One region of the Anaerosinus sp. genome, then DNA from elsewhere that is predicted to be linked to it. Evidence: riboswitches for the same ligand, from Rfam matches in the RefSeq annotation. Region 1 holds a riboswitch; the other holds the start of a gene.
The links. A riboswitch is a leader RNA that binds a small molecule or an ion and turns the genes downstream of it on or off. The one in region 1 is predicted to bind cyclic di-AMP.

Region 1 (4,432 bases):
AATTAGATAATATATATGTAATTTTTATTTATTAAAATAGCGGTTTAATAATCCAGCGAATCCACAGCCATGACGCGCTTCGTCTTTTGCCATTTCATGAACTGTATCATGGATTGCATCAAGATTTTGTGCTTTTGCCATTTTAGCGATATCCATTTTACCAGCGCATGCGCCATGCTCTGCTGCAACGCGTAATTCAAGGTTTTTCTTTGTGCTGGAAGTTACTACTTCGCCTAAAAGTTCAGCAAACTTTGCTGCATGTTCAGCTTCTTCAAAAGCATAGCGTTTGAAAGCTTCTGCGATTTCAGGATATCCTTCACGATCCGCAACGCGGCTCATTGCTAAGTACATTCCAACTTCGGCACATTCGCCATTAAAGTTTTGGCGTAGCCCTTCAAGAATTTTTTCATCAACGCCTTGTGCAACACCGATGCGATGTTCATCAGCAAATACTAATTCACCAGATTGTTCAACGAATTTAGAAGCAGGAGCTTTGCATAAAGGACATTGTGCTGGTGGTTCAGTTCCTTCATGAACATATCCGCAGATTGAGCATACAAATTTTTTCATAATATAAATCCTCCGTTTGTATTAAGTATTTTAATTTCATTAATTTTTACTAATATTCAAGCTTTGCTTGCTTGATGTGCTTCATTATAGCAAATTAACTAAGAGTTTAAAATTCTGCTAAAGGCGGATATAGGATGATTTTTAGCCTATTTTCTCACATTTACTTTAATTTTTATAAATACCCATAGTTTTTCATAAAAGTTATTAAATGATAACTATTATCTTTTAAGTGTAATTTATCATAGTGAAAATATTAAAATAAACGCCGTCTATAAAATTATTATAGACGGTGTTTAGTAATTGAATTATTTATAGAAGCATAAATATGCTGTTTGCTCAATGATTTTCACTTGGAATTTTTTGTTTGCTTCAACGATGAAAGTTTGCTTAGGTAGATATTCTTTAAATTCTGTTTCTCCAGGAAGTTTTGCCAAAATACTACCGCTAATTACAGTCATGTATTCTGTAGAAGAAGTGCCGAATTCATATTCGCCAATTTCCATAACGCCTACAGTTGCAGACCCTTCCTGATTTTTAAATGCAATAGAGACTACGTTCCCCTCGAAATATTCATTTGTTTTAAACATAATATAACCACTCCTATTTTTATTCATCATTAAATAAACTTATTACTTTCTTAATAAGTGGGGCAGTGTTTGCGAACCATATCAGCAATAATACTTTCCATTGAATATAAGCCTGGCATTTTGCCAATTAGATGCTTTGCTGCAAAGATAGCCCCTTGTCCAAAAGCGGCACGACTTATACTTGAGTGTGATAATCGAATTGTTTGATTTGGCATGCCGAAAATAACTTCGTGTCGACCGACGATACCACCAACTCGAATCGAGTTTATATGCTGAGATTCATCTAATTCTAAAGTTTGGGCAATTTTTTTTGCAGTTCCGGAGACTTCGGTCTTTCCTTTAAAATGTTCTTCAATAATTTCAATATCTGCATTAGGAATAATTTTTTTTAGCACATGTGAGGCTACCATTAAAAAAGTAACGCCAAGTGTAATATTGGGAGAATAAAGTACGGGTGTAATTTCTGAAAGTGATTTTAATAAAGATAGCTCTTCTGGCTGATAGTTAGAGACACCAGAAATTATAGCGATTCCTGATTTTGCAGCATTTTTGTAAGAATGGACGCCGTAATTGTGAGAAAAATCAACCAAGATGTCTACAGGGTTTTTTAAGAAAAAGTTATCGGATACATCTGAAATAGGGATTATTTTTCCTATATTAGTTTCATAACCTAAATCGCTGCTGGCAAATTTTGAGTGTTTTATTTTGTTTTTTCTCACTACCCATGAGAGTACAAAACGTGAATCTTTTAAAAATTCATCTGCTATTAATTTACCTGTTTTCCCAAAGCCCCAAATACCTACCTTGATTTTTTTCAATAGAACTCCTCCTTCTTTTTTTGCGCCGACGAGGTTAGCTGACGGATTCGGAAAGAAAGATAACTCCCCTAGCTGTATTATTACAGACATTCACCCCAATAGTGGTTCCCCCGCTTTTTAATAAAGTAGACTTGCTTCAAATGGAGCTTTACTCCCTCTGAAGCCTAGCCGACCTTATCCAGGAACTAATCTGCTCGCCTGTGTCCTGTTGGGTATAACTCCAACATATAGAAGGTTGGAGTCTGTAAAGGTGCGAACCAAAAGCTTTGATTTTGTGTGAATCGCTGATTTCGCTAGATGAGAGGATTAGTCATCGGATAAAATTAGGCGATATAATTTATTTTCACAGATTACAGGAATAATTATTTTGCCCGTTAGAAGAATATCCTTATAAAATATGAAAATAAAATAAATAGGAGAAATTATTTATAATTTCTCCTAAATTTATTGAAAGAATAAGAATCAAAATGTAAGTATATAAAATATAACAAAAGGCTATAATATAATATTTTAAGTATATAATAAAAATATCTTTTATGTCAAATAATTCAAATATTTGAAAGTGTATTAAATAATAACCTTTATTGACTAACTTAAATGGAAAGATTATACTTAAATAAATATAAGGAATTTGAGGTGAGAGGTATGGAGGCAATTTTGCTATCCAGATGGCAGTTTGCAATTACGACAGTATATCATTTCTTGTTTGTACCGCTTACATTGGGGCTATCGCTTTTTATCGCTTTGTTAGAAACTTTTTATGTGGCGACAGGTAAAGATGTATATCGGCGCATGACGAAGTTTTGGGGCAAGTTATTTTTGGTTAATTTCGCGATGGGCGTTGTGACAGGGATTGTACAAGAGTTTCACTTTGGTATGAATTGGGCAGAGTATTCAAGGTTCATGGGGGATATTTTTGGTGCGCCGCTGGCACTAGAAGCATTGACTGCATTTTTTCTTGAATCTACATTTTTAGGCTTGTGGATTTTTGGTTGGGACAGACTATCTAAGAAAGTGCATCTGGCTTGTATTTGGCTCGTTGCAATCGGCAGTAATTTATCTTCATTTTGGATTTTAGTTGCAAATTCATTCATGCAGAATCCTGTAGGATATGCATTGCAAAACGGGCGGGCAGAGATGACGGATTTCGTAGCACTTTTGACAAATCCGTATCTAGCAGGACAGTTTTTACATACCGTATTATCAGGGCTTGCAACGGCAGGTGTTTTTGTTGCATCCATTAGTGCATATCATTTATTAAAAAGAACATATTTAGATGTATTTAAGACTTCTTTTAAATTCAGTGTAGTATGGTCAATTGTTGGTTTATTAGCTGTGATGGGCAGTGGACATTTACAAGCACAATATTTAGGGCATTATCATCCAATGAAATTGGCATCGGTGGAAGCACTTTGGGAGACGGAAAATCCGGCACCATTTACGATATATACAACAATAGATGAAGTGAATCAGGAGAACAGGCAGCAACTTGCCATTCCAGGGATGCTGACTTTCATGGTTTATAATTCTTTTGATGGAGAGGTGCAGGGGTTAAAAGCGTTGCAGGCCAAAGCTGAACAAACTTATGGTGCTGGGAACTATATTCCTGATGTAGCCGGAATGTTTTGGAGTTTTAGAATCATGATTGCAGCGGGAATGATTTTGTTGGGAATTCTCTTTTTAAGTGGGTTCTTGTTTTTCTCTGGAAGATTAGAGCGGTATCCGATTGTATTAAGAGCGCTGTTATGTATGCTTCCATTGCCGTATATTGCAAACTCGACAGGTTGGTATATTACGGAGGGTGGCAGGCAGCCATGGATGGTTGTCGGCTTACAGAAAGTAGATCAAGCAATTTCGCAAAATATTACAGGAACTGAAGTTGCTATTTCCTTAATTGGGTTTACGTTAATTTATTCCGTTTTATTTGTTGCAGCAGCGTATTTAACGATGAAATTTATAAAAAAAGGACCTGAAAAAATTTCTGAAAATCAGAAAGGGGGCGGCTCCTTATGGATTTAACCGTTGTATGGTTTATTTTAATTACGGTTTTATTTGCTGGATTTTTTCTCCTTGAAGGGTTTGATTATGGTGTGGGGATGTTGTTGCCGTTCCTAGGGAAAGATGATATTGAGCGTCGGATGATTATCAATACGATTGGTCCGGTTTGGGATGGAAATGAAGTTTGGATGATTACGGCTGGTGGTGCATTGTTTGCGGCATTTCCACATGTATATGCAACGATGTTTAGCAGCTTTTACTTGGCATTGTTCCTAATGCTATTGGCATTGATTGGTCGTGGTGTAGCATTTGAATTCCGTAGTAAAGATGAAAGCCCTGTATGGCGCAACACTTGGGATTGGTTGATTTTTTTCGGCAGTGTAGTTCCGGCATTTTTATGGGGTGTAGCAGTAACAAATCTTTTGCAAGGCATTATGATAAACGAAAAGATGATTTATG
Region 2 (4,432 bases), on a different contig from region 1:
AAAATTGTATGGTTGGGCCGGTTAAGGTTTTAAGGCGAGATAAAGAAACTGCTAAACAGAATGCGATGAAATATCTAAATAAAGTTGGTATGGCACAATATATCAATGCGAAGCCTCATCAATTATCAGGGGGACAACGGCAACGTGTGGCAATTGCTAGAGCTTTGGCAATCGAACCTAAAGTATTGTTATTTGATGAACCGACTTCGGCATTAGATCCTCAAATGGTAGGAGAAGTACTCAGTGTAATGAGAAGTTTAGCTCAAGAAGGTCTTACGATGATTATCGTAACGCATGAAATGGCTTTTGCACGTGATGTATCTACTCGTGTTGTTTTTATGGATCAAGGTATTATTGCTGAAGATGCATCTCCGGAAGAATTATTTAATCATCCTAAAAATGAACGGACGAAAGAATTTTTGTCACGTTTTACTGCAAATTAAATGAATTTGAATTTCGCAGTACAGTTGTATTAGAAAGATTTATCCGATGGTTTAGCTGCTTCTAAGATTCCAAACTTCTGTAAGTGGGAGTATACAGAGCATAGGCGAGCAGCTAAACTTCTGGATAAGGTCGGCTAAGATTCGGATGGAGTGAAAACTCCACCTGAATCAAGTCTACTTTATTTCGATTAAATGCTCGATATGTACTGCATATCGAGTATTTTTGTATATACTGTAAATAAGTAATGCGAAATAATTAGGGAGAAAAAATGAAATTAATATCAATTGTTGTTCCTGTTTATAATGAGGAAGAAAATATCGAGCATTTTTATGAAGAAATCTGTAAAACAATGCAGCCGCTTGGGTATAATTTTGAGTTGCTTTTTGTGGATGATGGGTCAAAAGATAGCAGTATTTTAATTCTGGATCATTTATCGCAGCGAGATGATCGAGTTAAACCTTTATATTTAGTCCGTAACTTTGGTCATCAGATTGCATTGACTTGCGGACTAGATCATGCCAAAGGGGAAGCAGTAATTACAATGGATGGAGATATGCAGCATCCACCAACCTTTATCCCCATATTAATTGAAAAATGGGAAGACGGATATGAAGTGGTTCAAACGATTCGAAAAACAACAGAAGGTGTATCTTGGTTTAAAAATAAGACGTCAGCGCTTTATTATAAATTAATCAATAAGATATCGAAAGTAAAAATTCAACCGGGTGGCTCTGATTTTAGGCTCATGGATCGACGCGTAGTAGAAAGCTTTAAATTATATAAAGAACGAGCGAGATTTATTCGTGGGATGATAGGCGCTATTGGCTATAAGCAAATTCAGCTTGAATTTGTTGCTCCGAAGCGTTTTGCAGGTACTTCAAAATTTTCTTTAAATAAAATGCTACATTTTGCTCTTGATGGAATTACCGCATACTCTAAAATGCCATTAAGGTTTGCTTTCTATTTAGGGATTATCTTTGGTCTTTTTAGTATTCTTTTAACTGGTCATGTAATGTACATCAAATGGTTTACTGATGAAGCTGTACCCGGATGGGCAACATTATCGGTAAGTATATCGCTTTTAGGCGGCATTCAGTTAATGGGATTGGGGATTATTGGTGAATATGTTGGGAGAATTTTTGAAGAGGTAAAGCAGCGTCCACTTTATTTTGTTCGTGAAAAACCGAATATTTTAGATATAAACGAAAAAAATAAAGAAAAAAAGAAGTGATTTTATAAATTTAGCAGGAATTTTTACCTTTTTGTAGAAGTTTATAATAACAAGAAAAAAGCCGAATCATTGAGTGAGCGGGGGACCCAATTTTAGGGGTGAATTTTGTTTTATTTTATCTATATGGATAGGTTAAAACATCATGGGTATCTCTATCCAAATCCGTCAGCTAACCTCGTAGGCGTAGAGAGAGAAGAGTGACTTATTGAGTAAAGTGTTTCGTGTTTTCGTTTTGTCGTTGCTAATGGTAAGCGTAGTTTCTGTTGTGAATGCTGCAGCATTCCGTGCAGGAGATCGGGGCGAAGAAGTGGCTGCGATTCAAAGAGAATTAGTTAGTTTGGGCTATCATGTATCAGTAGATGGAGATTTTGGTCCGGCTACAGCCGCTGCGGTTAAATCCTTTCAAGCAAATTACGGATTAGAGGCAGATGGTTTAGTTGGTTCAGCTACTTATCGTGCTTTGATGGGAAGAGAAATTCCAGAAGTCAGTCGTGCTGGTTCTACATCTTTAGTTCGTCGAATTATTCAAGATTCCTTACAGTACATAGGAGTTCCTTATTCTTTTGGGGGGACAACTCCAAGTGGGTTTGATTGTTCAGGTTTTGTTCGTTATGTATTTGCAGATAGTGGAGTTTACTTACCGAGAGCTGCTGATGAACAATACACTGCTGGTTATCAAGTTTATAATTTGCAGCCAGGAGACTTAGTTTTCTTTTCTACATACACGTATGGTGCATCACATTCAGGGATTTATTTAGGCGATGGAAAATTTATAAGTTCTACATCTAGTAGTGGTGTAAGAATTGATGATTTAACAACAGGATATTGGGGTGCTTGTTACATTGGTGCCCGTCGTGTACTTTAAATTGAACATAAAAGAGGCTTTGCGCCTCTTTTTTATTTATATAAAAATAGGATTAGACTTTGCCAGCCTAATCCTATTTTTTAATATGAACGTAAATTCTCCCACATAGAATAAATACACATTGCTATGATTAATCCTAGAATAATTAAATCGCCAAATGACATAGTCATTCTCTCCTTTTATTAAACTTAATACTACCAATCTTTTCAAGGCACAATCTTTGTAATTGTTCCATAGAATAAAGCACAGATTGAACGGAGGGGATTGGTAATGTCTTTTTTATTAACACTATTTGCATTGTTCGGAAAAGGTTTAAGCTTACTTGTTGCTTATGTTGCTAATAATACATTTCCATTACCATTGACTGAAAAAGAAGAGCAAGAGGAGTTAGAACGGTTAAGGCAAGGAGATGAAAGTGCAAAGAATGTTCTGATTGAGCGTAATCTTCGCTTGGTAGCGCATATCGTTAAGAAATTTGATAATACAGGGGAAGATTCAGATGATTTGATTTCAATTGGTACAATTGGCCTAATTAAAGCAATTAACACATTTGACTTAAATAAAAAAATTCGTTTAGCTACCTATGCTGCGCGGTGTATAGAAAATGAGATTTTAATGCATTTGCGTAGCACCAGACGGGTTCGTAGTGAAGTGAGTCTTTATGATCCAATCGGAGTAGATAAAGAGGGCAATGAAATAGTTTTACTTGATATTCTTGGAACAGAAGCTGATGTAGTTGCAGAAACGGTAGAAAATAAATGTGAAAATGAACGACTAGCAAAGCAAATGGATTTGTTAACGAAACGCGAACGGATGGTTTTAAATTTACGGTTTGGTATCCCAAATGGCGTTCGTAAAACGCAGCGTGATATTGCCAAAATGCTTGGAATATCACGTAGCTATGTATCACGTATTGAAAAAAAAGCTGTGGAACGAATTGGGAAACGGTTAAATAATGATGAAAAAGTCTAAAATACATATCGCCTAATGATTAGCGTACTTTAGAGTTCTGACTCATTAGGAGGAAAGATATATTTGGTAAGAGTCTGGATAAATGCGGCTAGGATTCAGATGGAGTAAAAAACTCTACTTGAATTAAGTCTATTTTATCATAACAAGATAAAACAATTTTTTCCAAAGATAAAAGTTCATTTGTTTATTGACAAATGAACTTTTTTATGTTTAAGTAATGATATAATACCCCACCCCGTGGGGGTATTATATTATTACTTAAACGAGAGCATATTACTAGATAAGAATTATAGGTAAAAAAGGATGAATATGATGAAAAAAATTTTTAATGTCATTGGCATGTCTTGTTCGGCCTGTTCGTCAAGTATAGAGAAGACAGTACGTAGATTAGAAGGGGTAAAAGCGGTCAATGTAAATTTATTAACGAATACAATGCAGGTTGAATTTGATGAAAATGTTATTACAACGGGTGCGATTTGCCAGGCTGTGAAAGAAAGTGGGTATGGAGCAAATCTAGCAGATGGAAAAAAGTCAGCAAAAAATGAGAATACAGAAAAAGATATAGTAGAACAAATGTGGTTTCGATTAAAAATTTCTTTTTTATTCATGATTCCACTTATGTATATTTCTATGCATCATATGTTTACTTACCCATTTCCAGCGATATTTCATGGCACTGAGAATGCAATTACGTATGCATTTTCACAATTTTTATTAACGTTACCAATTCTTTATGTAAATCGTAAATACTATATTGTTGGTTTTAAATCGCTACTAAGTGGACACCCCAATATGGACTCATTAATCGCTATTGGATCAGGTGCAGCATTTATCTATGGAGTTGGAGCAATTTTTGCAATTGGACATGGTCTGGGGATTGGAGATTTTGAATATGTAAAACAATATATGGGGGATTTATA

Region 2: it holds a riboswitch for cyclic di-AMP, as region 1 does, so the genes downstream of both, ACWZFG_RS01230 (C40 family peptidase) here and ACWZFG_RS00215 (4-hydroxy-tetrahydrodipicolinate reductase) in region 1, are expected to answer to the same signal.

Annotation. Positions count from the first base shown of each region.
Region 1 covers NZ_CBDNNH010000001.1:46,754-51,185, forward strand. Annotated here, with positions in the region: gene ACWZFG_RS00205 (NADH peroxidase) at 25-570, opposite strand; gene ppnP (pyrimidine/purine nucleoside phosphorylase) at 876-1,157, opposite strand; gene ACWZFG_RS00215 (4-hydroxy-tetrahydrodipicolinate reductase) at 1,208-1,975, opposite strand; cyclic di-AMP (ydaO/yuaA leader) riboswitch at 1,985-2,117, opposite strand; gene ACWZFG_RS00220 (cytochrome ubiquinol oxidase subunit I) at 2,621-3,994, shown strand; gene cydB (cytochrome d ubiquinol oxidase subunit II) at 3,985-4,432, shown strand, end outside.
Region 2 covers NZ_CBDNNH010000002.1:186,145-190,576, forward strand. Annotated here, with positions in the region: gene ACWZFG_RS01220 (amino acid ABC transporter ATP-binding protein) at 1-443, shown strand, start outside; gene ACWZFG_RS01225 (glycosyltransferase family 2 protein) at 713-1,675, shown strand; cyclic di-AMP (ydaO/yuaA leader) riboswitch at 1,725-1,873, shown strand; gene ACWZFG_RS01230 (C40 family peptidase) at 1,920-2,540, shown strand; gene sigK (RNA polymerase sporulation sigma factor SigK) at 2,811-3,512, shown strand; gene ACWZFG_RS01240 (heavy metal translocating P-type ATPase) at 3,825-4,432, shown strand, end outside.